Regions from separate parts of the Synechococcus sp. MU1648 genome, predicted to be linked through region 1. Evidence: predicted binding sites of a transcription regulator. Region 1 holds the regulator's gene; each other region holds the start of a gene.

Region 1 (7,268 bases):
GTCGAGCCAACCAACGGCTGGACCGCGCAGCCATGGTTGACACACCTCGCCATGATCACCACAACTCGTCACTCTGACGCTCCCATGGACCGCTTCCGGGTCGATCTGATCGCTGCCACGCCGAACCCGCAGCAATGCATCTATGCGGCCATGCATCAGGACTACAGCGAAGGTTTTGTGGCCGGAGATCGTGCCAGTTGGCCTGATGAACAACGGGCTGGGGAGATCTGCGTCAAACGTTTGCTATCCGGAGAGCGCGGCCATTACGGCCCCATGGAACATGCACAGATCGTGCTGAACGTGGGCTGGTTCCCTCATTCGGTGATGCAGCAGGCCCGCACCCATCGGGTCGGCGTGAGCTTCGATGTGCAATCGATGCGCTACACGGGCGATCGCATCTGCAGAGCAGCGGATGGGGCCCTAGAGCTTGAAGAGGTGTTTTATTTGCGGCCCGTCGGCGACTACAGCGACAGGCAGGGCAAGAAATATGCCTACACGGAAGAGCTGCGCAACCAAGATCTTGATCTGTGCCGAAGCGCTGCCGAGCGATACAGGGATCTTCTCAAAACCGGCTTCTCCGAGGAGCACGCCCGCGGCATCCTTCCGTTCGACTACCGCCAGCACTTTGTGGTGAGCTTCAGTTTGCGCGCGTTTCTCCACTTCATGGATCTGCGGGCCAAACTCGATGCTCAGCTGGAGATCCGCCAGCTCTGCGATCTGATGTGGCCCCACATGGTGGATTGGGCTCCTGAGTTCGCCGCCTGGTACGAAAAAAGCAGGCTGCATCGAGCACGACTGGCCCCTTAAACCGGGGAGATCTAAACCTTGGCGAGCGTCACACGTTCGGGCTGGTGCTGGTATTTGCCCTGTCGATCGCTGTAGGTGGTCGCACAGGGATCACCCTCAAAAAACAACAGCTGACAGATACCTTCATCGGCATAGATCCGGCAGTCAGCACCGGAGCTGTTGCTGAATTCAAGGGTGAGGTGACCCTCCCAGCTAGCTTCCGCTGGGGTGGTATTCACAATGATTCCAAGGCGGGCATAGGTGCTCTTGCCCAAACAGATCACAGTGATGTTGGGAGGAACTCGAAGCTTTTCAAGCGCTACGCCAAGGCCATAAGAGTGGGCCGGAAGAATGAAATAGCGGCCGTCCTCATCTTCATGGAGAGGAGTGGGCTCGAGATTGGCCGGATTGAACCGCTTGGGATTCATCACCGTGCCGGGAACGTGCCGGAAGATCAAAAATTCCTGAGGAGACAGGCGTAGGTCGTAGCCGTAGGAGGAGCAACCAAAGCTCAGCACCGGACGCAGCTTCTGCTCCGGATCCAGATGACGGACGAGGCCGCTCTGGAATGGCTCGATCATTCCCTGCCCAGCCTGTTCAGTGATCCAGCGATCGCACTTGAGCATCAGAAACCTCGGCGCAACTCCGTGACTTGATCTGCCATCTCCACCACGCCGGCGGGGATCGCAGGTCCTGTGATGATCACATCCATCGAGGCGGGCCGCTGCTCGAGAGCTGCAATCACGTCCGATTCATTGAGGTAACCGAAGGCAACAGCCAGGCCGATTTCATCCAGGACCAACTGGTCGAGATCCCCCTGAATCAAATGCTGACGGCAGATGGACCAAACGGCAGCAACCGCCTCCGCACCGCCGGGGTGATTCGGAGAAGAGAGGCAGAGAGGCACCTCGGGCCGTAGCCAGACCAGGCCTCCACATAGTTGGACACGACCTGCGGGCCCCTGCTGCACGCCCCCTTTGAGGAACTGACTGATCAGAACACGACTGCCCAGACCAGCGGCACGCATCGCTTGACTGAGAACACTGGCGAAACTGCCGCGATAGGGCGCTGTGTGGACCTGGAGCTGCCCTTCGGGAGCCACCAGATATAGCGGTGGAGGATCTGCAACAGGTGGCAGGGGCCTGAGTCCAGCCCGCTGCAAAGCCTGCTGATCCCTATCCAGTGAGTTCTGGAACGCTTGGGGGTCGGCAAGGCTTGTGGTCATCGCGGCAACATCCGTCCGGGCAATCCCGGCAAGACCTTGAATGTAGCGGCGAGATGACATTCCACAAGTGCATTGACACCACCCATGGTGTTTGGACGGGCGAGAACCAACCGCCTGCGAGGCTTGAAGAACTGCACACCACCGATGAGCCAAACCGCTGGAAGCCGCACCGATGGCCGTCGCCCTGAGCAATTACGGCCGTTCTCGGTGACCTGGAATCCCATGGGTTTTGCCTTGAGCTCCCTTGTGGTTCACACCGGCCGAACCGCTGTTCTCTGCAGCGTCTGCCTGGAGGACAAGGTTCCACGCTGGCGGAAGGGGGAAGGGTTGGGGTGGCTCAGCGCCGAATACCGGTTACTGCCGGGATCCACGCCGCAGCGGCAATCACGAGAGCTCATGAAATTGTCGGGCCGCACGCAGGAGATTCAACGGTTGATCGGCCGAAGCCTTCGCGCTGTGATCGACATGAAGCGACTGGGCGAGCGCACCTTGCTGATCGACTGCGATGTGATCCAGGCCGACGCCGGAACACGGACTGCATCCATCACGGGAGCTTGGCTCGGCCTTGAGCAAGCCTGCCTTTCACTCGTGGATGAGGGGATTCTGGAGCAATCGCCACTGGTCGACCAGGTGGCGGCCGTGTCCGTCGGCCTGGTGGATGGCCAGGCCTTGCTGGATCTGGACTACAGCGAAGACAGCAAAGCTGAGGTGGACCTGAATGTTGTGCAGGCTGGCGATGGTCGCCTGTTGGAGATCCAGGGAACTGCGGAGGGAGCGCCTTTCAGCCGCAGCCAACTCAATGAATTACTGGATCTGGCTGAGCCTGGATTGACATCCCTGATGCAGGCGCAACGCCAAGCGATGAGCGAGCACAGCAGAGTTACGTAATAACCGCTACACGGCGGCCACCGTTGGCTCCGTAACTTCGCCTCACAAGGGGGTTGTCATGACCAGTAGCCGAGGTTTCAGCCGATACGCCCCGCAGATGGTGGCTCCAACCCCCAGCACAGAACCGGCCAACCGCTCCCTCCTGGAAATCATCCGGGACCTGGACGGCGCCAGCAGTGAACTGGTGGACCGCAACAAGACCATCTTTTTCCCTGGAGATCCTGCTGAACGGGTCTATCTGATCCGCCGCGGCGCGGTCCGTCTCTCCCGCGTCTACGAGTCAGGGGAAGAGATCACAGTGGCCTTGCTGCGCGAGAACAGCCTCTTCGGGGTGCTGTCGTTGCTGACCGGTCAACGGTCTGATCGCTTCTACCACGCCGTAGCCTTCACCAGAGTCGAGATGGTGACGGCGCCTGCGACATCCGTGAAGGCAGCGATCGAGGCGGATACCAGCGTTGGCCTGCGCTTGCTGCAGGGCCTTTCCAGTCGGATTCTTCAGACCGAAACGATGATCGAAACGCTGACCCACAGGGACATGTCATCCCGACTGGTGAGCTTTCTGCTGGTGCTGTGCAGGGATTTCGGCGTTGCGGATGAACTGGGAATCACCATCGACCTGCGCCTGTCCCATCAGGCCATCGCCGAAGCGATTGGCTCAACGCGCGTGACAATCACGCGTCTGCTGGGAGACTTGCGTCAATCCGGTCTGGTTCAGATTGACCGCAAAAAAATCACCGTTCTGGATCCAATCGCTCTGGCCAAACGATTCAGCTAGGCAGCACGTCAACCCACAGGTGCGGCCATGAGTGGCTGGGCACTGATCCTGGTTCTGCTGGTGCTCGGGGGCGTTCTGTCGACCCTGGGTGACCGGCTGGGAAGTCGTGTTGGCAAGGCCCGCCTGAGTCTGTTCAAGATGCGCCCGCGACGGACCGCCGTTCTGATCACGGTGCTGACCGGCAGCCTGATCAGCGCACTATCGCTCGGCCTGCTGCTGCTGGTGAGCCGCCAGCTGCGGGTGGGCCTGTTTGAACTGGATGCTCTGCAAGACCGGCTCCAGGACAGCCGGCGGCAGCTCGATGCAGCCGAACGGGAACGGGAAGAGACCCGAACAGAAGCCAACCGGATCGCCGCTGAACTCAAGCAGTCACAGCAACGGGCTGACACCCTGCGCCGCGAACTGGCTCCTCTGCAGAACGAACGCGCCCAGCTCGAAGCAGAACGTGAGCGTCTGAGCCGCGACATCGCCTCCCGCGATGCCGACATCCAGCGCACGGAGGCCGAATTGAACAGCGTGCGGAGCCGAATCCGAGCTGGCGAGCAGGAACTCAAGGAACTCGAATTCAACCTGGTCGCCCTGAGGCGTGGATCGGTGGTGATCAGTAGCGGACAGACCTTGGCGAGAGCAACGGTTCGTCTCGATGCTCCTGATCAAGCGAAACAGGCTGTCGACAGGCTGCTTCAAGAGGCCAATGCCAACGCCTACGGCAAGGTGAGGCCGGGTGAAGCACCCGAACGACAGTTGATCCGCGTTCCCCGCAGCGACGTGGAACGCCTACAGAACATCATCCGCAAGCCGGACACCTGGGTGATCTCGCTGCGCTCCGCCACCAATGTGCTGCGTGGTGAAACGGCGGTGTACGCCTTCCCCGAAGTGCGTCCGAACCGCCCAGTGGCTCAAAGCGGTGACGTGCTGGCGACCACCACACTACGAACGGATGAACGCACACCAGAGGGCATTCGAACACGGCTGAACCTTCTCTTGGCATCGGCCTATGCCGAGGTGCAACGGCGAGGATCCCTGACGGAAGGACTGCAATTCGATGGATCAGCACTCTCCCAACTGGCCCAGACATTGATGGAGGGACCCAGCAAAAGCGTGGTCTTGAAGGTGATTGCCGCAGGGATCAGCTACAGCGCCGATGCTGTTGTGGTCGAGGTTGAGGCATCCCCATGAAGCGGGTGGCCGTACTCGACCCAGGCCGCTGCAAATGTGGCCTTGTGCTGGCCGATCTTCAGCATGGTCTTGTCAGCGAGGGCCATGTTCTGAGCCCAGAGGCCGTGGAACCCTGGCTCGAGCAGTGGAATCAAGACCAAGCTCTAGATCGCATCCTGATTGGCGACGGAACAGGAAGCCAAGCGTGGATCAAGCGGCTGGAAGGCCTGGGCAGCCTCACCGTGATTCCGGAGCAGGGGACCACCCTGCGGGCAAGACAGCGTTACTGGACGCTGTGGCCAGCTCGGGGTTGGCGCCGAGTTCTACCGAAAGGGCTGCGCATTCCACCGGTGGACCTGGATGCTGTTGCCGCCTTAGTCATGCTGGAAGAGCACCTGGGGTGCCGCCTGCAATGGCCAGAGCCTGCACCCACGTTCTTGCTCAAAACCTGGCCCTGACCATGAAGGTGTAGTCACCTCCTGGTTCGAGCTTGTAATCAGAACGCACCAGGAACCGCCGCAAGGCATCCTCGATCAGGGCACGTCCTAAGGACGGCTCCACCATCAGCTCGCCGCGGTCAAACGCCCAGGAAAACTGCCACTCAAAGCCTCCGGCAGAGACCTCACCCTCCACACATTTCGCCTGAAAACATTGGCGAAGCACCCGTAGATGGGCTGTTGTCGCCGGAAGAGCCGGCATCAGTCTTCGGACTCCAGGTCGTAGCGAAACCCGTTGATCCAGGTCCCGGCGCGCTCAAAGCTCTGACGTTGAAGACGATTAATCCCTTCCAGGACAGCGTCCAGAACAGCGCCCACACAGGGTTGCTCCAGCTTGCTGAAGGGACCAAGCACGTGAGACACCGTTCGGGCACGACGCTCGGCAGGGTTCTCAGCCGGAGCACCAATCCCGATCCGCAGCCTGGGGAACGCCTGGGTGCCGAGATGCTGAATGGTGCTACGCAGTCCGTTGTGACCTCCAGCACTGCCCTGAGCACGCAGCCTCAAACGGCCAAGGGGGAGATCCATATCGTCAACCAGCACCAGCAGTTGATGGGGCTCGAGGCCAAACCAATCGAGCGCAGCACGAATTGCACGACCGCTGTCGTTCATGTACGTCTGCGGCATGAGGAGGCGCAAACGCTGATCACCCACTCCTGTGTCGGCCGCCAATCCATGCAATTTGGCTTGCTGCCGAAAGCTGAATCCGGAACGCTCCGAAAAAAGCTCCAAAGCCATGAAGCCGATGTTGTGGCGCGTGCCCGTGTATTTCGTGCCGGGGTTTCCCAGTCCCACGACAAGCTTGAGATCGGTGGTCATACCACTGTGGCGACTCAGTTGTGGCGACTCAGTCGCCGGGGGGAAGTTCTTCGACCGGTTTGGCAGCGTCCGCCGGCACCTCCGGATCTGCCATGGCTTTGTTGATCTCGCGCTCAAATTCCTTGGACGCGGATTGGAATCCCTTCAGGGTCTTTCCCAACGTGCGACCAAGCTCCGGCAAGCGCTTCGGACCGAAAACCAATAGCGCAACGGCGCCGATAACCGCCATTTCGGGGAGACCGACGCCGAAGATATTCATGGGTTCAGATCAGCCGAGGCCGTTCCAGTTCACGTTGATGCCCTCAAGGATGAGGGACTTGTTGTAGAGCTGAAGAATCACCAGCAGGAACACCAAGAAAAGCACCATGAAGATGCCCATCACGGGAGTGGTGCCCCATCCGGGAACCACCTTGCCGTACTCGGAGTTCAGTGGGCGGAGAAGGTCTCCCAGACGGGTGCGTTGGGCCATGACGACGCTGGGTCTCGGGTGGTTTGAAGTCCCGATACTGTAGGGGCCGACTCCGGTTCGGGGTCGATCCTGTCGAGAGATGTGATGGAAACGTCGTCCCCAGCCCTGTCCGTTGCCATCGGTGTGCTCGCCGTTTTGTTCGGACTCACCGGTTTTGGCGTGTACCAGGCCTTTGGTCCGCCATCAAAAGCTCTCGATGACCCGTTTGACGATCACGAGGACTGAGACAGCACTAGAGACACGAGGTCTCCGGGAGCGATCACCACTTGATCTGTTGCAGTTGAGTCGGCCTGAAAGCGAACGCGCCAGCCTGAACCGGGGGCCCATCTACAGCGAGCAGATCCCGCGTTCATCAGCTTCAGCAAACAGTCACCGCCATTCAGCTGCAGAGCAACCGGCGTGAGCTGATTCGGGAGCGATGGGAACCACTGACGCGGCTCAGCGGGCAGCGGTGCACAACAACCCGGCTCGCGAAATGCAATCGCAGCCTGCGGTACACCGGCATCGCTCCAGGAGCCTGACAACGGCATGAGAGCAAGACGCTGGCGATGCCAGCCCTGATCAGCACTGGGATCAGGCCAGGTTGGACCGCGTAGGAGCGAAATGCCCAGTCGTGATGGAGACCAATCAACCCCCTGAGGACCATCCAGC
Region 2 (7,268 bases), on a different contig from region 1:
CAGCACAATTCCCTCCCGCAGCAGGCGGGGGTGTTCTAGAGACAGCGAACCATTCCAGATCCGCCAAGCATTGAAGGCATGGCAATTCAACGAAAAGAGCTGTGATTTGTGCTGAATGAATGCATCAATTAGGTGAAACGGGTTGAGCCAGTCTGTTCGCAATCGATTCGTCTCTTTCGCGCATCAGAGACACGAGAATCAACCAAGGTCATCACTCCAGATCGCACTGGTCCGATTCGAACGCGTTTTCAACGCCAGATGACTCGTCTTCGAAACAGCGTGATTGAATCGAACTCATCAACTTGAATTTATAAATGTCAAAGCAGTGGGATGTTGTCGTCATTGCACAACCACAGCGAGGTGACGGCGAACCACTCCTCCCCTAAAATAAAACAATCAACTTTTGCTCCATTCAATGATGAATAAACAAACCATTGAATAGAGATTCCCTGCAGCGGGGACTTGCACACACAATGCCTTTAAATAAAGTTGCTGCGAAGTTACAATCACCCGAAGGCATTGACCATATGAGATACAGCAATATCGCTGCACTAATAAGCATCAGCGCAGCGATCCAATTAAAGGATTGCCGACTGCACTATGGGTACAAAATAAAACCGACAACGAGTAAAAATCCATGTCAAAGGCAATAAGCCATCAAATAAGTCGAAGACTAGCGAATAGGCCTTTGCTCAGAATCATTAACAGGCAAATTGAGGTTCCAGCCACTAAACTAAAATTAACTAATTGGAAAATTACCGGGCTTTGCAGCGATTCCAACTGCGCCGTCGGCTTTTGATCTTGACGAGATCCCTCCCAATAGGCGAAGACCAAACCCTTCTTGGCCACAAGCTTGTCACGAGTATTTAGCGAGCCGTAGCCAAACTCACTAATCATTTGCGATTGCTGCTTAATTTTTTTACTCTCGGCCACAAAAACAGACTGTATCCAATTACTATGCGCGCGAATACCAATCGCGATCCAAAAGATTACTGGAATGCATACAAGGAGGTTTAGATAGTCCATTGAAGTAAAAGCATATTCTGACCATTGATTTCTTGAGCGGTTATTATTTTGATCGCAGTCGCGCTGATATATCTTCCATTCCTGTGATGATTTTTGGCGAAGACGGCCAAGAATGGATGCAATATGCACATAAATTTGCTACTCAGAAAGGGCAGCTTGGTTAACCCTATACGAATCATTCGGGGAAATGCCCCTAAAGCACCACATAAAAAAACTAAACTCGACTGGATTTGATTGATTATTACTTACTGCTTGCTCACGGGCCATTTAATTACCGGGTAGCAATTTCATTGCCAACCACGGCATTTGGCCTGGTATTGAAGTTTCTATAGCAATTTCAGGCTTCTTTTACTTGAAATGAAAGCCTATTTCTTTGTTGCAGCTGACTGATCGGCCGAAGCAGATTGTTCTTTCACAGTTGCGGACGGCTTCTTTTGGCCCTCTGAAGTCTCACTCTTTGTTGCAGATGATTTTTTATCAGATACAGATTTTTCTTGTTTGACCGCTTTTTCCTGTTTGACTGGTGGCTTCTTTTTGGGTTTCAGCTTGCTTGTATCCAGAGCGCTTTCACCAAATGATTTATAACCCAGCAAGACCAGTCCGCCGACCACAGGGATCGAAGCAATACCACCCATGGCAATTTCAAATCCACTTAGAGCCACGTTTCATTTAAGCAAATACAATTGCAATACTGCACGATAAAAGCGTTTTAGGATTTCAAAACGCACTATGGGCAAGTATCAAATGGTCAAAGTTTAGACTCTTTTTTGCATGGCAAATGTTTTGATCCTTCATTTTGCTGTCACTTATTGTCTTGCCTCTTATTCTTTGGATGTAATTCTTACATTAAAGAATTTCCAGGTTAATTGGCCTCCCTTTCTTCCAGGGCTCGTTTACGATTCAATCTATCAAGCCAAAACTCCCGGGTTGACGCTATATCAGGTCGCTTACCTCAGCGTCGATCAGATCTATCGGCAGAATTAGCATCTGAAATAATCGGGAAGTGCTACCGCCAGATTTTTTTTCATGCGATGTCTTTTGATCGCGATCCTTTTCTGGAATCGCAATTTAAGTCTGGCAGCATCACAGTAAGGGATTTCGTAAGGGGCTTGCTCCTCTCAGAGCGTTTTTACAATGGATATGTTGCATGCAACAATAATGAGCGAATTGTCGAGCAGGTTGTAGGGCGAGTTTTGGGCCGTCCTGTTTATGGCTCAGACGAAAAGAGGTCTTGGTCTATTGTTATTGCTGAGCAGGGATTTTCAGGATTTGTTGATGCTGTTCTTGCCTCTCCTGAGTATTTTGAGAGATTTGGCAATGATGAGATACCTGAACAAGTTAATCGAACCTTGCCAGGCCGTCCTCAGGGTGAGATGCCCATCTATCAGCGCCTGCCCCGCTATGGAGAGAGTTGGCGCGAGCGCTTGATTCGTGATGGGTTGATGTTGTCTATAGATGCTTTCAATAAAATTAGTCGTCCAATGACGGTATCCCGTCTGATTTACGAAAAGCCAAAGGGTCGTCTTCTCAAGCTTTGGCTTCTTTTCTTAATTGTTGGTGGCGCTGGAAGCCTTTACTTGGTGCTTTTAATCTTCAGCCAGATGTTTACGATTCGCTGAAATTTTCATGGAAGCTTGATACAGATGTACATAGAAAGAAATCTGGTTGATGCAGCTTTTTCATCACATCCTGGGCAGCTTCGTACGGGATCCGAACCATCTTTAGGCGGAGGACTTCGCGACAAAGCAGTTTGGGTTGAGGAAGTTGACTGCATTGGCTGCCGTTATTGCGCACATGTAGCGTCCAATACTTTTGTGATGGTTCCAGAAACAGGTCGCTGTCGTGCGATTCGCCAAGACGGTGATTCAATTGATCGAATCCAGGAAGCGATTGACACCTGTCCTGTCGATTGCATTCATTGGGTCGATTTTGAAGACCTCAACTGAAGAGCTGATGTTTATTTCAACGCTCAATGCTTCCGGTTACGACTGCCCGTAGCTGGTCGGTGAAGGTTGGCTAGTAAACCCAAATACTTAAAACAGGCTGGCGGAGTTGCTCAGCACCAGTGAGAAACGCTGATCTGACTCCTCCCCTTCAAAAGAGGAGCCAGGCTGTGCATGCGGTGTCTGCGTGGGAAAGATCGCTGACACTCAGCGCCCAATGACCATGCAGGGGCCAATGGATGGAGGTGTGGACCCTCCAACAACACCATCACCCGGCTATCTGTTCAATGCTGTTCCGATGAGGCGAAAGCAGCGACCATATGAGCCGCAGCCATGTTGTGGCTTAACTCGCCTTCAGTGAATCATGCTGGTCGGACCCCCAGACCTCTCATTGGCAAGGCGTCAGATTGGGCGGAAGGGTTCCATAAGACCTTGCCTTGCACACGCCCTGAGAGAATCAAAATAAAGGGAGAAAGCAGGTGGGCAAAAAGTCTGGCTTCACCAGTGCAGAGATCGAGGAGATCAAGCGTCTGTATCTGAAGGAAGGTCGATCGATTCTCCAGATCCCCAAGATCCTTGGCAAAGGCAGCGAAAACTCAGTGCGCAACGCACTGCATAAGGCACGAATCAAAAATGCACCCGAAGAACGTATCAAGCTTGATCGGTTCAAGCCAGAGCAAATCTATGGAGAGATCACCCTCTTAAAACGACTCACAAAATCAAAAAAGCTGAGATTTCACGCAAGATGCACATGTGGTTATGAATTTGATGTTGACCCTTTTCGGCTAACATTGCCAGAGCATCACAAAGACAGAATTTCTGCATGCCAACGGTGCAGCAAAGAGAAATAATCTCCAATACCTCGCGCTTTTCACGACAACTGAGACGACAGTCGATAACAAGCAATAACCCCTTTTCCCTGTCAGGCCAAGGCCAGACGACGGCGCCTGTATCAAGCCGAGGCCATTTTAACAATGGCTAAAGAACGAAGTATCCAGTGGAACCTTGCGGGCCTTCAGCGACGATGTAGAACTTGAAAACATTTTAATTCACTCCCTGCTAAGCCATGGAACTCACCTTCTTGGGCAACAAATATGCAAAGTCAGAGAAAGCAACTACCAGACCAACAATCCAACTCAAATACATGGGTAAATCCTATCGGGCCGATCAAGTCAATTCGGTTCGCAATTCCGTTGTTCTGACTTATCGCGGCGTCTCCTATTCCAAGGCCTGAACAGGCTCAGGTTCCACCCCTGCCCTGTCGCCGCCGGCCTCAGCCCTGATGGGGCAGCAGAAACTACGGCAAGAAGATCAAGCATCAGCAAAAATGGCGGGATGAGATTTCTGATCACAGCCCTTGTCGCGTCATGGGCATTGGTCTTGCCGGTGCGGAGTGCGGAACCAATTCCCCTCGTGGTGGTTCCCTTTGACGCAGCATGGGGATCGCAACGTCTTCCCGTGCAGCCAGCAGCGCTTCTGCCCCCACCGCCAGTTCCCGAAGCGAAGCAGGACACGGAATCCAAAACTGAACCGAGACATCAGGGTCAGCGCTGGTGCCGTGGCCGTTGCTAATGCCACCACCGCTGTCGCACAAACGCGTTTTGTGTAAACCGAAGACATCACTTCTGACTCCCGTCATGCGACACGCGGCTCTGTTGATGGCCGTAATCCTTTGGGGCTCCACGGCTCTCGCAGGCGGGAATCGGGCCACAGCCCAGGGCCCCTCAGAGCAGTTCGCCACCGCAGAGGCCATGCGCGTGGTCCCAAAAGGGGCAACGATCACCGACACAACCTGCAAAAGCATTGATGTGGGATTCAGCAGCCGCTATCAGTGCACCATCACTTACAGCCCCTGAGCAGATCAATGAAAGGCTTGCTTGCTCCGTGTTGGGCCTTGCTGCTGCTTGGAGTACCGGCCGCGGGACGCGCCGCATTCGATGAGTGCCAGCTGATGGATCAGGTGCTGAATCGCCTGGGCAACGCCATGGCAATCAATCGAGCGATCATCGCTGAGAGCAGTGACAGCAAAGCTGTTGCTGTGGCGAGCGAAGCTCTTGCCCAACAGAACGAGAGCTATCGACGCACGAAGCGCCAGCGCTCCAAAGCAGGCTGCGAAGGCTGGGAACGGGACTAACTGATGCCAGGCAAGCTGGTGGAACGATGATTGAGAGACCTTGGCCGTCACCGTCTGCCAGAACTGCGGAAGCCGTCGGTTTCGTGCCGATCGATCCATGGCCGGACGGCTGGTCTGTCAGAACTGCGGTCTTGCGGCAGGGAGCCGACCCACGCGCCCAACGCCGCTGAGCAGTCGGCGCAGCAACAGAAAGTTCTGGCTGGTCATCCTGCTGCTGGCGATCATCGTGCTTGTGGTGATCACGTCATGAGCAACTGAACAACCTCGGCCGTGTTTGCAGATAGGGGCTCTGACGCCAGCTGTTCGATGGCCTGACGCATCACCTTCTGGCGGTCGGATCCGTAACTGTTGCAGCGGCTGAACACCTTGGCCATCCGTGAAGCTGTGATCGGATTCCGGGAATCAACCGCTGCGATTTGCTCAGCCATGAACCGATAGCCACTGCCATCGGCGGCATGAAATGCCTGCACATTGGCCGTGAATCCGCCCAGGACGGCGCGCAAGGAATTGGGAGCGAGCGGATCAAAGCGTGGGTGCTCCAAAAGCTGCTGAACCCGCTCCAGAGCATTCGACCTGGGGGCCGACGCTTCCATCGCAAACCAAGCGTCAAGGATCACGGGTTTGTCCTTCCAACGGTCGTAAAACAAGGCCATCGCCTGCTCATGCTCAGCACTGTCGAGCGGAAGCAACGCGCGCAGTGCTCCCCGCGCAAGGGTCATCGAAGGCCCGGAGACCGCCGCTAGTGCCTCAGCCTGAACCATTGCGTCCCCAGCAGCTGCGAGCCAGCGCCAAGCCAAAGCCGTCAGTGCACGGCCGCCCTGACCGGCTGGCCAAGCCATGGCCCAGTCAGCCCGCGCCAAGTCCAGGAGTCGTCGCAGGGACGACTGCAATCGAACACCCATCTCCTGGGTCCACTCCCGGAACGCCTCATCCAGCGAAAGAGGATCCACTGGGGATTGCAATGCCTCCAGTTCCGCCATTCCTGGAAGCGCAAGCAGCGCCGCCAGGTCCATGCCATCACCACCGTCGTAAGCGGAGATCCTCTGATCCAAAGCCTGAATCAGAGCCTCCTCCACGGCACGTTTCGGCTGGTTTTCAGCCCGTGCCAGAAGCACCTGACGTGCCAAACGCTGAGCCGCATCCCAACGGCAGAAGGGGTCATCATCGGAAGACAACAGCTGCAGACACTCCTCCAGCGACTGGTCCAACCGCACATGGACCGGCGCCGAGAACCGCCGCAGCACGGATAGGGCAGGGGCGTTGTCACCGGGCTGGCCCTGCAGGGTGATGCTGGCTCGCTCAGCCTCCATCACGAGCAGCTGCTCTTCACCAACACGACCTTGCTCACCCACCAGGGCCATGGCAACCGGCAGCACCAGGGGCTGCTTGTCCGCTTGCCCCGGCGTCGGAGCCGTCGCCTGGTGCAAGACCACCGTCAATTGACCCGATTCAGGGTTCCACTGCCGATCAATGCTGAGTTCCGGAGTTCCTGCCTGGTGGTACCAGCGCTTGAAGCGTTCCAGATCAAAACCAAGCGGCTCGCCCTGGCTGGTGGCGCCATCGGCGATTGCCTGAACAAAGTCCTCAGTTGTGGCGGCCGTGCCATCAAAACGTTGGATGTAAACCTCCATTCCCTTCATGAAACGCTCTGGCCCAAGCAAGGTGCGCAGCATGCGGATCAACTCCGCGCCCTTTTCGTAAATGGTTGTTGTGTAGAAGTTATCGATCGCCTGGTATTCCGATGGCTTCACGGGATGCGCTGTGGGGCCTGCATCTTCTCGAAATTGGGTATTACGCAACATGGCAACATCCTCAATGCGCTTAACCGCTTCAGAATGCAGATCTGCAGTAAAACATTGATCACGAAAAACCGTTAGACCTTCTTTAAGTGAGAGCTGAAACCAATCCCTGCATGTAATGCGATTTCCGCTCCAATTATGAAAATATTCGTGCGCAATGACGCTTTCGATTCGTTCGAGCTCGGCATCGGTTGCAGTCACCGCATCGGCGAGAACAAGCTTTGAATTGAAGATATTCAGACTCTTATTTTCCATCGCTCCCATGTTGAAGTGACGCACCGCAACGATGTTGTATTCATCCAGGTCGTATTCGAGGTTATAAACAGATTCATCCCATGCCATGGATCGCTTCAGCGACGCCATCGC
Region 3 (7,268 bases), on a different contig from region 1:
TCAGATCGCGGCTCAGTGTGGTGTCGGTGATCCCGTACACAAGCTGGCAGCCGCGGCGGATGATCTGCAGTTGCTCCTGCACGGGTTCCCGCCAGATGTCTTCGTCGTCTTGCAGGCTCCAGTGCAGATCATTGATCTGCTCCCACATTTCCGTGGTGATCACATCCCTGATCTGCCTTGCATTTTCCCGAGCCATCGCAATGCAGCTCACGATGCTGTTGGGATTGCTGCGGTCCAGCAGTAGGAAGCGCACCACTTGTTTGGGAGTGGCATCGGGATAGGCCACGTCGAAGCTGTTCCGATCCCCTGTCACCTCCACCAACGGCAACCATGGTTCTGCGCTCCCCGGAGGACAGTCCAGAGCCATCGCTTCACTTACTTCCAGAAAACGCGAGATGTTTTCGGCGCGTTCCAGATAACGGTTGATCCAGTAGAGCGAATCGGCAACGCGACTCAACACGGCACAGCCTCCTTTGGCTGCGGTGCCGACATCCGTTGGTCGTCGACGATCCAGGTGTCCTTACAGCCGCCCCCTTGGGATGAATTCACCACCAGTGAGCCCCGCTTGAGGGCCACCCGCGTCAGCCCCCCTGGGCTCACCCAGCTGTTTGAGCCGCGCAGCACATAGGGGCGCAGATCCACGTGGCAGGGATACAGCTCACCGTCACTGAGGGATGGCACGGTGGAGAGCTGCAGTGTGGGCTGCGCGATGAAGTTGCGGGGATTCGCACGGATCTTGGTGTCGAAGTCAGCCAGTTCCGATCGGCTGGCCTGGGGGCCGATCAGCATTCCGTAGCCCCCGGCTTCCGCCACCGATTTCACCACCAGTTGCTCGAGGTGGTCGAGCACATAGCGCTGATCGTCGGGCCGGGCACAGAGATAGGTGGGAACGTTCTCGATGATCGGCTCCTCATCGAGGTAGTAGCGGATCATTGCCGGCACATGGGCGTAGATCAGCTTGTCGTCGGCGACGCCGGTGCCGGGGGCATTGGCGATGGCGACCCGTCCTTGCCTAAGCACGTCGATCAGGCCCGGCACCCCCAGCATCGAGTCCTGCCGGAACACGGTGGGATCGAGAAAATCGTCGTCGATACGGCGGTAGATCACATCCACGGGCTTGAGCCCGTTGGTGCTGCGCATCCACACCCGGCCGTCTTCGCAGACCAGGTCCCGTCCCTCAACCAGTGCAATGCCCATCTGCTGGGCCAGATAGCTGTGCTCGAAATAGGCGCTGTTGAACACCCCGGGCGTCAGGATTGCCACGCGAGGGCTTTCACTCCAGGGCGCCAGGTCCTGAAGGGTGCGCAGCAGATGGGAGGGATAGGCGTCGATCGGTTGAACGGCACGGCCCTCGAACAGGCCAGGGAACAACCGTTTCATCACCCGACGATTCTCGAGGAAGTAGGCCACCCCTGACGGGCAGCGCAGGTTGTCTTCTAGGACACGCCAGGTGCCATTGCCGTCGCGGATCAGGTCGAGTCCGGAGATGTGGCACCAGCGGTTGAGGGGCAGGCTGATGCCCTGCATCTGAGGTCGCCAGCCGGAGGAACTTTCCACGTCTTCCCGCGGGATCACACCGTCGTTGAGGATCTGCTGCGGGCCGTAGATGTCGGCGAGGAAGCAGTCGATGGCTTCCAGGCGTTGCAGCAGTCCCCGCTCCAGGTTGATCCAGTCGCTGCGGCCGATCAGTCGGGGCAAGGGATCGAAAGGAAGAATCCGTTCACTGCCCTTGAGGCCGGAATCGTTCAGGCGGAACGTGGCACCGAGGCGACGCAGCAGCTGGCTGGCGGAGGCATGACTGCGGTTGAGCTCGGGCAATCCCATCTGCCCCAGCGATGCAAGCAGGGTGGCCAGATCGTCGCGAGGCCTCGCCGTGTCACTGCAGAAATATTCGTCGAAGCCGACCGTGGGTTTGTAGTCGGTGAACATTCCGATGGTCTGGGCACATTTCATCCAAGGCGTCGCCCCAACCCCCTCGGGTTGTAGTTGCTACACATTCCGCAATTTCAGGTGACAGGGCGCTGATCGCTTGATGTTTGCGTATCCGAAGGCACCTGAATCGAGGGCGAAGGGCCAGGCGGGGAAGACTCTTTTGCTTATCTGTTTCTGGAGTTCAAAGGGTCTTCGCTTTGGATGAATTGCTCTGGGCGCGACTGATCTTTGCCCTCGGTGCCGTTGTTACTGCGGCGACGGTGGTGATGATTCTGCGCGGACATCTTTATTGGAACCGCAGGGGGTCGACGGATGTCCGCTGACTCGGTTCCCTTCCTCCAGCCCGGGATCGCCTGGGCGCTGGTGGTGTTGTTCTCCGTTCTCTGGGTTGCCCTCGGGATTGCTTGGGGTCGGCGCGGTCAAGGCAATGCCGATGACTACATGCTGGCGGGGCGCAACATCGGGCTGGCCCTGAGCACCGCCACGTTGATGGCCTCCTGGGTCACCGGCAACACCACGTTGCTTGCCCCTGAATTCGGCTACAAGACCGGGCTTTGGGGCATGTTCAGCTATGCCCTGGCAGGGCTTGGACTGATCCTGTTTGCTCCCCTGGCTTCGCGGATCAAGCAGGTGATGCCCAACGGACGCACCAGCGGCGATTTCATTCGGTTGCGTTACGGGCGGCTGGCGTGGTGGGTGTTCATGGTGATCACCGCTATTTACACCCTGGGTTTTTTGATGACCCAGGCGATGGGTGCCGGACTGCTGCTGCAGGCCCTTTCAGGCTTCAATTACCACGTGGGGATGGTGGTGGTGATTGGTGTCGCCACGCTCTACACCCTGTTCGGTGGGATGCGGGCCGTGATCGGCACCGATTTCATCCAGTCGCTCTTGATCATGGTGCTGTTGGCGGTGGTGGCGGTGCTCGCTTTCCGGCAATTCCCGATGCCCGAGGTGCATGCCTCGTTGCTTGCCCGGCATCCCGATCGGCTCGATCTGCTGTTGCCTGCTGGTTTGTTGATCGCGTGGAATTCTGCCCTCTTCTCGATGGGCGAGGTGTTTCACAACAACATCTGGTGGTCTCGGGTCTTCGCTAGCCGTCGCTCGGTGGTGATGACCTCCTTTGTGTTGGGGGGGGTCGCCTGGATGAGCGTGCCGATGGTGACGGGCTCCATCGGGCTGGTGGCATTGGCGCGTGAGTTGCCTCTCGAGCAGGTGAACATGGTGTTCCCAGTGATGGCAGCTGATCTGCTCGGCGCCGGCGGCGCTGCTCTGGTGTTTGTGGTGGTGTTTGCGTCGCTCACCTCCACCCTGGATTCGCTGTTGGCATCCACCGCCGATCTTCTGGCGGAGGATGTGTACTTCCGCCTGTTGCGGCCCCAAGCCAGTGACCTGCAGCTCAAGCAGGCTGCGCGGCTGATGGTGGTGGGGTTGGCGGTCGTCACGTTGGCGCTGTCCTGGCCGCGGCTTGATTCTTTGGCGTCGGTGCTGTTCTTCACCGGTGCCCTGGTGGCCTCCACGGTCTGGCCAGTGGCCTGCGGCCTGTACTGGCGCACGGCCAATCGCACGGCTGCCATTGCGGCCATGCTCGCCGGCAGCGTTGTTGGCCTGCTCGCTTATGTGCTGATAGCGCCTTACTGCGCCGCTGTGTTTTCGGCGGCCGTATCAGCAGTCGTGATGCTGATCGGCAGTCGCACGTGGCCGGAAAGGTTTGACTTTACTTTGTTGCAGGAGGAGGGATGATCCAAAGTCTTTTTTTGATGGCCAGCCTTGTTGGACTCTCCGGCTTTCAGTTTCTGCTGGTGGCCAGTCAGCTTGCCTTGGTGCTGTCTGTGTTCGTGTTGCTACTGATTTGGTGGGTTGAGTGGCGGAACGGTCGTGTGTGGTGACGGCTGCAGGTATTAGTAACCAGCTGAACATTTTTTCCGGATCTTTGCTTAAGAAGCTGTTTCTTCGTGGACGAAGGGGTGTTGTTGTTGTTACCGGTAAAAGATGTAGTTCTTGGCCTTAGCACTCGGTTTGGCAAACAGAGTGTTGATCCGATTTAGCTATGGCACATGCAAATTCAGCAGTAGTTGAAGCGTCGTCGGTACAGATTCGGTTTCAGCCGATGGGTCCCGATGTCTATGGCCAGAACCAACCCCAGGAGCTGCTGGCTGCGATTGCCGAGGACGGAGAGCCGTTGCTGGATCTGGTGAATCAGCATGTGGTGTCGATCCAACCGTTTCGACCCGAGGCCTTGTTGCAGGTGTTTCGGCTGGCGGCGAAATTCGAGAGCAATCCAGATCGGTATTGCCGCCACAACACGCCCCTGACCGGCAAGATTCTGATTAACGCGTTTTACGAGCCGAGCACGCGCACCCGTCTCTCTTTTGACAGTGCCTGGCATCGCCTTGGTGGCAGCTCGATCAACATCACCGACAGAGCTACCACCGGGATTGCCAAGGGCGAGTCCCTTGAAGATGTCGCCCACATGTTCAACAACTACGGCGATTGCGTGGTGCTTCGGGACAGCGATCCCGGTGCTGTTTATGCGATGACGTCAACTCTGCGAATCCCGATCATTAATGCCGGCAATGGCATTGATGAACATCCGACTCAGGCAATGGCGGATCTGTACACCATCTTCAAGTGGCGGCCCAAGCTCGCTGAAGTTGAGGTGGCTGCGGCTGATCGGATTCGCATCGGAATCGTCGGGATTCCATCGCGGATGCGAACGGTTCGCTCACTGCTGAGGATCCTGGCCAAATTCCCGCAGACCGTGGATGAGGTGGTGGTGATTCATGCTCCCGGGCTGGAGTCGGATCTGCAGTTGTTTGACCCTGGGCAGTTGGAGGAGCTCGAGGCTTGCGGCATGAAGGTGCGCTGCAGCACCGATCTACAGGCTGAAGTGCCCGATCTGGATGTCATTTACATCAACGCCATCGCCTGGGTTGGCGATACCTATGAAGTGCACGGGAGAGGATTTCGCCTCACCCGCGACATGCCGTTCAAGCCTGAAGCGATCGTGCTTCATCCCTTGGCGCGGGGAGCGGAACTGAGCACCTGCCTTGATGACACACCCCACAACTGGTATTTCAGCCAGGCCAGGGGAGCTGTGTTCCTGCGGATGGCACTGCTCACCTGCATGGTGAACCGGGCCGAACGCGTCATGGATGTCGTCTGAGCGAGCGTTATGTGCGGAATCGGAGGTGTTTTCAACGCAGACCGTCGTCAGACGGTGGACCGCCAGCTGCTGGTCAACATGGCAGCGATCCAGGCCCATCGTGGGCCCGATGGCTTTGGCGTGGAGGTGCTTGATCAGGTTGGTGTTGGTTTCTGCCATGCCCGCCTCTCGATCATCGATCTGAACGAGTCACGTGGCCGTCAGCCCTTTCTCACCGATGACGGTGAGGTGCTGATGGCGCATAACGGTGAGTTTTACGACTTTCAACGCATCAGGGCTGACCTCACCGCCCAGGGGGTGCGCTTCAGCAGCAAGAGCGATTCCGAGATCCTGCTCCGGCTTTATCAGCGCCAGGGTTTGGAGGCGACCTTGCCTCTATTGCGCGGGGAATTTGCCTTTGCGTTGTTTGATCGCGCGGAGGATTGCCTTTACCTGGTGCGGGATCGCTTCGGCATCAAACCGCAGTACTGGGTGATGACGCCTGAGGGTCTGGTGTTTGGTTCCGAGTTGAAGGTGCTGTTCGCGCATCCAGCGGTTGAGCGACGCTTCACGTCGGAGGGTCTGTTCCATCAGTTGATGCAGACCATGGTTCCTGGCACCACTGCCTTTGCTGGAGTGCAACAGGTGAAGCCCGGCCATGTGCTGAAGGTGCAACGTGCGAATGGGCGGCTGGAGGTGTCGGAGTCGACCTACTGGGATGTCGACTTTCCGCGTCAGGATCAGCGCGATCGTCGCCTCACGGAGGCCGACCACATCGCTGCAGTTCGTGCGTCTTTGCTGGAGGCCGTCGAGCTGCGCATGGTGGCCGACGTGCCTGTGGGCTGTTATCTCTCCGGTGGCATCGACAGTTGTTCGATTCTCGGTTTGGCGTCAGCTGTCAGCCAGGCACCGGTGAAGGCGTTCACGATCGGATTCGATGACGCCCGTTACGACGAGTCGCCGATTGCTCAGGAGATGGCCGAGGCCACGGGGGCTGAGCAGGATCTGATGCGTCTCTCCGGTCAGGAGCTCTATGGCCATATGGAGCGCACCATCTGGCATGCGGAGCGAACGATCTACAACACCTTGGCGGTGGCGAAGTTCTTGATGAGTCGCCATGTCAACAACGTTGACTACAAGGTCGTGATGACCGGTGAAGGGTCAGACGAGTTGTTCGGCGGTTATCCCGCCTTTCGCCGCGACATGTTCCTCCACGGTCTGGATGACTTGCCTCAGGAGGAGCGCGCCAGCTGGGAAACCTTGCTTCAGCAGTCCAATGCCCTGGTGCAGGGAGCGATGCTCGCTGAAAACCAGGTGGACGATCCCGACCTCGATGCGGTGGTTGGCTTTACCCCCAGTTGCCTGCAGCCGTGGCTGGCCTGTGCGCCCTTGGTGCCGGAGCTTCTGGCGGAGTCTCATGCTGCAGCCCTGCAGGATTACTCCCCGGGTAAAGCGATTGCTGAGCAATTGGATGCGGATCAACTTGAAGGGCGCCATGCCCTGGACAAGGCCCAGTACGTCTGGATCAAGACCATGTTGGAGGGCCAGATCTTGACTTGGGGCGGTGACCGGGTCGACATGGCCAATTCCATGGAGGCCCGACCGGCCTTCCTGGATCACCATCTGGCCGCTGTTGCCGTGCAAGTGCCTCCCGAACTGCGGATTAAGGGGAAAACCGAGAAATACGTGTTGCGGGAAGCCATGGCGGGTTTGTTGCCGGAGGTGTTGTATCGGCGTGAGAAGTTCGCCTTCATGGCGCCGCCAGCCCATACGGAGCCCGAGAAGTGGGAGCAGATGAAGCAACTCGCCGATGACTACCTCAGTGATGAGGCGATCGATGCCGCTGGTTTATTGAGCAAGGCCGGCGTTAGCGCCTTGTTTGCACGTCATGCGGACCCTGCCACCACCGATGCGGAGCGTGTGCAGATGGATGCCGTGATCAATCATCTGCTGGGTGTGCAGATGTTGCACCGGATGTTTGTGGCAGAGGACGTGCCAGCCCTGGCCCGTCGGGAGGCCGACCGCCTGGGGTGGCGGGTGCTGATGCCCGTTTGAATTCTTTGATCAGCGTTAAATCGTTGCGCTAGCTACAAGCCAATCGGCCGAGTCAGGTCAAAGTACTTACCCCTTTGAACTGCAGGTCACGGCATTGCCAGGGCTCATCTCGGCGTCTCCGACTACCCCTGCATCG
Region 4 (7,268 bases), on a different contig from region 1:
GCGCGATTTGGCCGGGGATGCTGCTGTGAAGCGGGGCTACGTCTACTTCACTGAAGTGGCTCCGATGTCGGGCATTGATCTGGTCAGTCTCGATAGGCTCTGGACGGTTTATTCCCAAGGCCGCTTTGGCTTTACGGTCCAGTCCCAGCTACTGGACGCCCTCGATGGCCGTTACGAACGCCTGTGGCCCCGCATTGGCTGGAAACGCGATGGGGTATGGACCCGGTATCCCGGTGCATTCACTTGGTCGATTGAGGCTCCCGAGGGCCACATGCCGTTGATCAATCAGCTGAGGGGGGTTCGTTTGATGGATTCAGTTCTGAATCATCCAGCGCTTGTGGCCCGCAGATCCTGACGGGGAGATCTAACAACGGTAAGTTCAAAAGACCGACGTCAACGTGCTCCACTGTGCCGTCCAAGAGGTTTCGCTGGGCTGAGTTCACACTGCCGTCCACGTTGCAGCTGGCCCCTCTGCTGGAGCTGCTCACCGAGCCGGTGGGCTGTGTGTTCACCAGTCAGCGCATCGAGTTGGGTTTACATGAGGCTCTGGTGAATGCCGTCCGCCACGGCAATGATGAAAATCCAGCCAAGATGCTTCGCGTTCGTCGGATCCTGACGCCCAACTGGTTGGTCTGGCAGGTTCAGGATGAAGGCTGCGGCTTGCCGCAGCAGTCCCGCAGAGCGACCCTGCCGACGGCGCTAGATGCTGCCAGTGGCCGCGGGCTGTTCCTCATTCATCAATGTTTCGACGATGTCCGCTGGAGTCGGAGGGGAAACCGACTGCAACTGGCCTGCCGGCGCCCGGTCAGTGATGGGGACAGCCCGGATCCTTCAGTTCTCCCTTAATCCAGCCAAGCGCTTGCTGGGTTAGTTGCTCGACATCCGTGTGGTCTCCCTGGCGGAGTAATTGCACCAACGCTGCCGCCAACAACTCGGCACCACGACGCTTGCGGTTGCTTTTCAGTTGATGCCAGTCGCGATCGCTAATGCGGAGCAGCTGATGGAGCTCCTCTGCCTTTCCTTTGGCGGAGTCGGGCCATGGGGCGGGGGGCGGTGTCATCCCTTGATCAGTAGATCGCTCTAGTTTCGGAGCACGTGGGTTCAATGCCTTGGAAGAGCGCAAAGGCAAACGAGGTCGCAGTGAACTGCGTTGGTTGCACCATGGTTCACGCTTGCTGCTGCAAGGGCAAAGGCAGTCCCATATTGGGTCGGGTGTTGCCGCTCGACGCTGGATCCAGCGCCGCAAACTTGCCACAAACCTGATCAGCCAGCCGCTTGCAGGGTGGGATGTACCAACGGAATCGGGTCAGCGTTTCTGGAAGGCACTCCGCTTTGCTGGAGCGGGCTTCACTCTGGCCTGGCTGCTGGCCCAGCTCTAAACCGATCAGGCCACCCGTTGGCGATGGGCCTATGCAACCACCACCAGAGAATTGGATGCGGGAGCTTCATCCTCGATGGAAGGGACCCCCGAAGGTTGTGGCATGTGCTGACCGCGAAGCCATGCATTGTGCAGGGCCCGCCGCCGGCGATCCTCAGAGAGAACAAGACGATCTGCCGCGGCTTGGGGGCTCTCCCCAGGCAGCAACGCTGTGCGCAGGCATATGCCGAAACCAAGGGCTTCGACTTGCACGTGACCTTCCATCAGCACGACCTGAAACGTCCAGCCCTGAAGCCAACGCAGCCGGAAGGGATTGGTCATGAAGTTCCCTTCGTAATCGCATTTACCCTATGGCTCGCAGACGTTCGTGCAAGGGACGCTGTCAGGGAATCCGCTTATCAGGTCTCTTCATTGGTGGGTTTGCGTGCTGACCAGACCCGTGTCATGAAGTGGGATTCAGCTGTGATTCCCTCGAAGCCTGCAGCTGTTAGGCGTTTGTCGATGTCATCACCGATGTAATCCCGGTAGTAAGGCTCATGGAAGACACGCCGGAAGTTCTCCATCACTGCGGCAAATTTGGCTGAATCTGCCATCTGCACAGAGTCGGCAAGAACGAAAACACCGCCTGGCTCGAGCACCCTCCAAGCCTCGTTGATAACGTTTTGGCGGGCTTCTGCTGGCAGTTCATGCAGCAGGAACACACAGGTCACGGCTTGAACCGAGCCATCCGCCAAGGGGAGTGATTCCCCATTGGCACGGATCAGCTGAACCAGCGAGGCGTCCCCGGCATTCAACCAGCGATTGGCCTGACGGAGGTACGACTCGGAGAGATCGGTCCCGATGAGTTGCGCGTGAGGAACAGCAGCTCGGATTTGGTGCAGCGTCCGACCGGTGCCGGTGGCCACATCAAGGATCTTCAGGGAGCCCGGAGCCCGGTCAGCGAAATGCTTTAAGCCGCGTTTGAGCGGAGCCAGGACCCGTCGACGCATGGCATCGGCTGTGCCGTTGAAAAGGATCTCAACCTGTAAGTCGTAGAGACCGGCGGAGTGATCACTCAGATATCCATCGGTTTGATGATGAAAATTTTGAAGGTAGTAGTCGGGGTAAAGCGCTGTTTCGGTGTCCCGTGGCAGATCGCGAACGTTGCGCTCACGGCGTCGATCCCAGGTGGAGGGGAGATCCATCCACACCTGTGGATAACGGCTGACCCAGTCGAGCCAGGGCGCATCGAAGAGCAGTTGCTCCGGATAGATCCCCCATTGAGCCTCCTGCCAATCCTGTTCCTGGAGCTTGTTCATATCCAGGCGCAGTTCTCCGAGCACCTCGGCGGGTACTGCTTCGGTTTTGGGAACGGCATCGGGAGCCACCCATTCCATCAGCTTGGTGCTCAGCTCTTTGTGAGCCAGGCCCGCGATGCTTTTGCCTTGCTGAAGCGTTTGGTACGCAAGCTTGCTCAGGGGCGTTGACGCCATCGCGGATTCAGACAACGGCCCTATTCCAGCGGATGTGACGCGCAACCGCGTGCCAAGCAGTCCACAAAAAAAACCCGCCTCCTGCGAGGCGGGTCGTGGGTCTCAACGAGTGCTGATCAGGCGTCGTAGTACATGGTGAATTCGTGGGGGTGAGGACGCTGACGCAGCTGCTGAACCTCTTCGTATTTGAGGTCAATCCAGTTGTCGATGAAGTCGTCGCTGAACACTCCGCCAGCGGTGAGAAAGCCACGATCGGCATTCAGAGCTTCCAAGGCACCATTGAGGGAAGCCGGGACCGTTGCGATCTTCGAAAGCTCTTCAGCAGGAAGTTCGAACAAATCGCGATCTTCGCCGTCGCCGGGATCGATCTGGTTCTTGATGCCATCCAGGCCAGCCATCATCATGGCGCTGAAGGCCAGATATGGATTGGCTAGGGCATCACCGGAACGGAATTCGAGGCGCTTGGCTTTGGGGCTTGGGCCGGTGAGAGGAATTCTCACAGCGGCGGAACGGTTGCCCTCCGAGTACACCAGGTTCACTGGAGCTTCGAAGCCGGGCACCAGACGCTTGTAGCTGTTGGTGGTGGGGTTGGTGAAGGCCAGGAAGGCCGGAGCGTGCTTGAGGATGCCGCCGATGTACCAGCGGGCGGTCTGCGACAGGTTCGCGTAGGTGCCTTCGCCGAAGAACAGTGGCTGACCACCTTTCCAGAGGCTCTGGTGCACATGCATGCCTGTGCCGTTGTCGTTGAACACCGGCTTGGGCATGAAGGTGGCTGTCTTGCCGTACTTCTTGGCCACGTTGCGCACGACGTACTTGTACGTCATGACGTTGTCGGCTGCCTGGATGAGCTCAGCGAATTTCATGCCGAGCTCGTGCTGGCCTGCGCCGGCAACTTCGTGGTGGTGCTTCTCGGTGGGGATACCCAGTTGCCCCATCAGCAGAAGCATCTCGGAGCGGATGTCCTGGGCTGTGTCGTTCGGAGCAACGGGAAAGTACCCCTCTTTCACCTGAATTTTGTAGGCGAGGTTGCCGCCTTCCTCGATGCGACCCGTGTTCCAACCCGCCTCGATCGTGTCGACGCTGTAGAAGGAGCCACCTTCGGCCGAGTTGTAGCGGACGTCGTCGAAGAGGAAGAATTCAGGCTCAGGACCGAAGAAGGCCATGTCGGCCAGTCCTGTGCTGGCGAGGTGATTCAAAGCACGCTGGGCCAGGGCGCGGGGACAGCGCTCATAGGGCTGACCGGTGCGCGGCTCCTGAATCGAGCAGATCATGCTCAGGGTTTTGTGCCGATAAAACGGATCAACCCAGGCCGTGTTGGCGTCGGGAACCATGGCCATGTCGGAGGCTTGGATGCCCTTCCATCCACGGATGGAGGAACCGTCAAAGGCCAGGCCCTCAGTGAAGGATTCTTCCTCCAGCAGATCGGTACAGACCGTTAGGTGCTGCCACTTGCCGTGCAGATCGGTGAATTTGAGGTCGATCAGTTCGATGCCTTCGTCCTTGATCTGGCGCAGGACGTCCTGGGGGGATTTCGACATAAGAAAGGACTGCTCGACTGAATTGTGCAGTGGTGTGACCGTATAGAGCCACAAGTCACCATTTTGTATCAAGAGGTACGTTCCAGCTGCCTGGAGTCAACTGCGTAACCGTTTCTGTCAACTTGGCCGAAATGCAGGCCTGCCAAAGGATTTGCCCGCTTCAACGGTGTTAGCGTCCGCGGGGGATCCTCTGGAGATTCAGGTAAATGCGCGATGCAATCAGCGGTCTGATCGGTCGCTACGACCAACTGGGTCGTTATTTCGATCGTCCAGCGATCGACAGCATCAATGCGTATTTGGATGAATCCACGCTGCGGATTCAGGCTGTTGAGCTGATCAACGGTTCCGCCGCCGAAATTGTGCGTGAGGCCAGCCAGCGGCTGTTCCGGGATGAGCCCGACCTGCTCCTTCCTGGCGGAAACGCCTACACGACCCGTCGGCTCGCTGCCTGTCTGCGGGACATGGATTACTTCCTGCGCTACGCCAGCTATGCCCTGGTTGCCGGCGACAGCACGATTCTCAATGAGCGTGTTCTCAACGGGCTGGACGACACCTACAAGAGCCTTGGTGTTCCTACGGGCCCCACTGTTCGCAGCATTGTTTTGCTCGGGGAAGTCGTGGCCGAGATGCTTTTGGCGAACGGTGCGGCATCCGAGCAGCTCGCCACTGTTCTGCAGCCGTTCGATCACCTGGCCAAAGGCCTTGCTGAAACCAATGTGCGCCAACGTTGAACGCAAAAGTTCAGCGCAAGATTTGAACAGATTGCAATCGTGCAGCTCTCATCTCTTCTGAGGGGCATGACTGCGTAGGCTCATCACCACGAACCAATGATCAGGGCTTTGGCGACGACCAACTCTCTTCTTCCTGTTGACGAACGTCATCGCAAAGCTTTTGCACCGATCAGCACTCCAGATCGACTGCTGCTGGGACCAGGCCCCTCGAACGCGCACCCGACGGTTCTGAAGGCGCTGTCGCGAACTCCCATCGGTCACCTTGATCCCCTTTACGTCGAGCTGATGGGTGAGGTGCAGGAACTTCTGCGCTACGCCTGGCAGACGGACAACCGCCTCACGCTTCCGATGAGTGGTACTGGGAGTGCCGCCATGGAGGCAACCCTGGCCAACACCGTGGAACCTGGAGACACCGTTCTTATTGCGGTGAAGGGATATTTCGGCCTCCGTCTGGCAGATATGGCTGGGCGTTACCGCGCTGATGTCAAAACCATTGAGAAGCCCTGGGGAGAGTGGTTTTCTCTCGATGAACTCGAAGCGGCCCTGATCGAGCACAAGCCCGCGATCCTGGCGATGGTTCATGCCGAAACCTCCACCGGTGTCTGCCAACCCATGGACGGCATTGGCGACCTCTGCCGCAAGCACGACTGCTTGCTGCTGCTCGATACCGTCACGTCCTTGGGGGGAGTTCCGCTTTATATCGATGAGTGGAAGGTTGATCTCGCTTACAGCTGCAGCCAGAAGGGATTGAGCTGCCCTCCGGGCCTTGGACCCTTCACGATGGGCCCTCGCGCCGAGGCCAAGATGTCAGCCCGTCAGGGCAAGGTTCCCAATTGGTATCTCGATGTGTCCCTGCTTAATCAGTACTGGGGCAGTGATCGTGTCTACCACCACACGGCGCCGGTCAATATGAATTTCGGCATGCGCGAAGCCTTACGTCTGTTGGCCGAGGAAGGTCTAGATCAGGCCTGGGCTCGACACCGCAGCAATGCGGAATTGCTCTGGAGCGGCCTCGAAAGTCTCGGGCTTTCTATGCATGTTCCGGCCGACCGTCGACTGCCGACGCTCACCACTGTTCGCATCCCTGAAGGTGTGGATGGAAAGGCCTTCAGTCAGCATCTGCTGAACAACCACGGCATCGAGGTGGGCGGTGGTCTCGGCACGCTTGCTGGAAAAATCTGGCGAATCGGGCTGATGGGATACAACTCCAACCCAGAAAATGTGAACCGTCTCCTCAACCTGTTTGAGACAGAGCTACCCCGCTTCAGCGGTTCTGAAGCCGCCGCTGCCTGAACCAGCGCTCCAGCTGCCCTCTCGCCTCAGCCTCGCGCACACCGCGCACCACCTCCATGTGATGGTGCGCACTGGCATGGGTGGAGAGGTCAAGGCTTCCCCCCAAACCACCGCGTTTAGGGTCCGATGCGGCATACACCACTGCTCCCATTCGGGCCTGCACCAAGGCTCCCGCACACATGGGGCAGGGCTCGAGGGTCACGATCAAGGTGCAGTCGTTGAATCTCCAATCGCCCTGCACCACCGCTGCCTGCCTTAACGCCACCAGTTCGGCATGCCCAAGGGGGTCCATATGGTTCTGGCGTCTGTTGCGTCCATGTCCGATGGCCTTCCCGTTTCCATCCAGGATCACCGCGGCAACTGGTACCTCTCCTTCCGCGCCAGTGGCCTCGGCCCGCTGGAGCAGAACGTCCATCCAGCGAGTCAAGTCATCCCGCTGATCCACCGCCGTTACACGCTGTCCTTTGAGCACCATCCCACGAGACGCGAAGATCACTGAAGTTCACGGGTCTCCGTTGCAAGCCTGTTCCGAGTCTCAGCACCAATCGGATCGGCTCGCTCCGTTCGCCATCCCCTCGGCTGCAGACCCGGTACTGAATGACTTCTTGCACCGCAGTTCAGATCTGCTCTGCCGTTGGATCGGCTCGGCTGAACGAACGGGCCCGGTGCCCTTGATGCGCCCTTTGCCTGAGGTGGCTCCCGGGCTGGAAGGAGCTGGTGTCGAATCACTCCTGAGTGATCTGCAGCAAGTGATGGATGGGGCCTACCAGCCGTCTCATCCCGGTGCCTTGGCTCATCTTGATCCGCCCCCTCTCACCGCCTCCATTGCGGCGGAGATGGTTTGCGCGGGTTTGAA

What was found. The regulator NtcA, encoded in region 1, controls nitrogen genes in cyanobacteria. The targets are predictions, from matches to a motif close to GTANCNNNNGNTAC.
Region 2: a site for NtcA is predicted at 3,960-3,973, ahead of NCN06_RS12840 (DUF4278 domain-containing protein). Genes of this name have one in related genera too.
Region 3: a site for NtcA is predicted at 2,041-2,054, ahead of NCN06_RS08960 (circularly permuted type 2 ATP-grasp protein). Genes of this name have one in related genera too.
Region 4: a site for NtcA is predicted at 4,454-4,467, ahead of glnA (type I glutamate--ammonia ligase). Genes of this name have one in related genera too.

The regions. Positions count from the first base shown of each region.
Region 1 is NZ_JAKUHI010000004.1:33,041-40,308, forward strand. It holds gene NCN06_RS06170 (thioredoxin domain-containing protein) at 1-40, shown strand, start outside; gene thyX (FAD-dependent thymidylate synthase) at 85-807, shown strand; gene dcd (dCTP deaminase) at 819-1,412, opposite strand; gene NCN06_RS06185 (cob(I)yrinic acid a,c-diamide adenosyltransferase) at 1,412-2,011, opposite strand; gene rph (ribonuclease PH) at 2,156-2,899, shown strand; gene ntcA (global nitrogen regulator NtcA) at 2,958-3,674, shown strand; gene NCN06_RS06200 (DUF3084 family protein) at 3,702-4,853, shown strand; gene NCN06_RS06205 (RuvC family protein) at 4,850-5,290, shown strand; gene NCN06_RS06210 (DUF3146 family protein) at 5,274-5,531, opposite strand; gene pth (aminoacyl-tRNA hydrolase) at 5,531-6,148, opposite strand; gene NCN06_RS06220 (TatA/E family twin arginine-targeting protein translocase) at 6,177-6,407, opposite strand; gene psbH (photosystem II reaction center phosphoprotein PsbH) at 6,417-6,617, opposite strand; gene psbN (photosystem II reaction center protein PsbN) at 6,702-6,842, shown strand; gene NCN06_RS06235 (alpha-mannosidase) at 6,830-7,268, opposite strand, start outside.
Region 2 is NZ_JAKUHI010000020.1:3,970-11,237, reverse strand. It holds gene NCN06_RS12695 (hypothetical protein) at 658-1,155, opposite strand; gene NCN06_RS12690 (hypothetical protein) at 1,392-1,661, opposite strand; gene NCN06_RS12685 (phycobilisome rod-core linker polypeptide) at 1,893-2,645, shown strand; gene NCN06_RS12680 (ferredoxin) at 2,670-2,972, shown strand; gene NCN06_RS12675 (hypothetical protein) at 3,449-3,820, shown strand; gene NCN06_RS12840 (DUF4278 domain-containing protein) at 4,036-4,203, shown strand; gene NCN06_RS12670 (hypothetical protein) at 4,318-4,608, opposite strand; gene NCN06_RS12665 (hypothetical protein) at 4,607-4,825, shown strand; gene NCN06_RS12660 (hypothetical protein) at 4,834-5,103, shown strand; gene NCN06_RS12655 (TFIIB-type zinc finger domain-containing protein) at 5,144-5,353, shown strand; gene pepN (aminopeptidase N) at 5,343-7,268, opposite strand, start outside.
Region 3 is NZ_JAKUHI010000007.1:76,756-84,023, forward strand. It holds gene NCN06_RS08955 (alpha-E domain-containing protein) at 1-460, opposite strand, end outside; gene NCN06_RS08960 (circularly permuted type 2 ATP-grasp protein) at 454-1,929, opposite strand; gene NCN06_RS08965 (sodium:solute symporter family protein) at 2,245-3,675, shown strand; gene NCN06_RS12795 (hypothetical protein) at 3,693-3,821, shown strand; gene NCN06_RS08970 (aspartate/ornithine carbamoyltransferase family protein) at 3,983-5,098, shown strand; gene asnB (asparagine synthase (glutamine-hydrolyzing)) at 5,108-7,132, shown strand; gene NCN06_RS08980 (Zn-dependent hydrolase) at 7,227-7,268, shown strand, end outside.
Region 4 is NZ_JAKUHI010000001.1:507,462-514,729, reverse strand. It holds gene NCN06_RS03050 (GUN4 domain-containing protein) at 1-355, shown strand, start outside; gene NCN06_RS03045 (ATP-binding protein) at 409-846, shown strand; gene NCN06_RS03040 (DUF6439 family protein) at 806-1,060, opposite strand; gene NCN06_RS03035 (hypothetical protein) at 1,110-1,379, shown strand; gene NCN06_RS03030 (copper-binding protein) at 1,409-1,699, opposite strand; gene NCN06_RS03025 (class I SAM-dependent methyltransferase) at 1,777-2,850, opposite strand; gene glnA (type I glutamate--ammonia ligase) at 2,967-4,388, opposite strand; gene NCN06_RS03015 (allophycocyanin subunit beta) at 4,595-5,119, shown strand; gene NCN06_RS03010 (pyridoxal-phosphate-dependent aminotransferase family protein) at 5,216-6,412, shown strand; gene NCN06_RS03005 (nucleoside deaminase) at 6,384-6,887, opposite strand; gene NCN06_RS03000 (pyridoxal phosphate-dependent decarboxylase family protein) at 6,928-7,268, shown strand, end outside.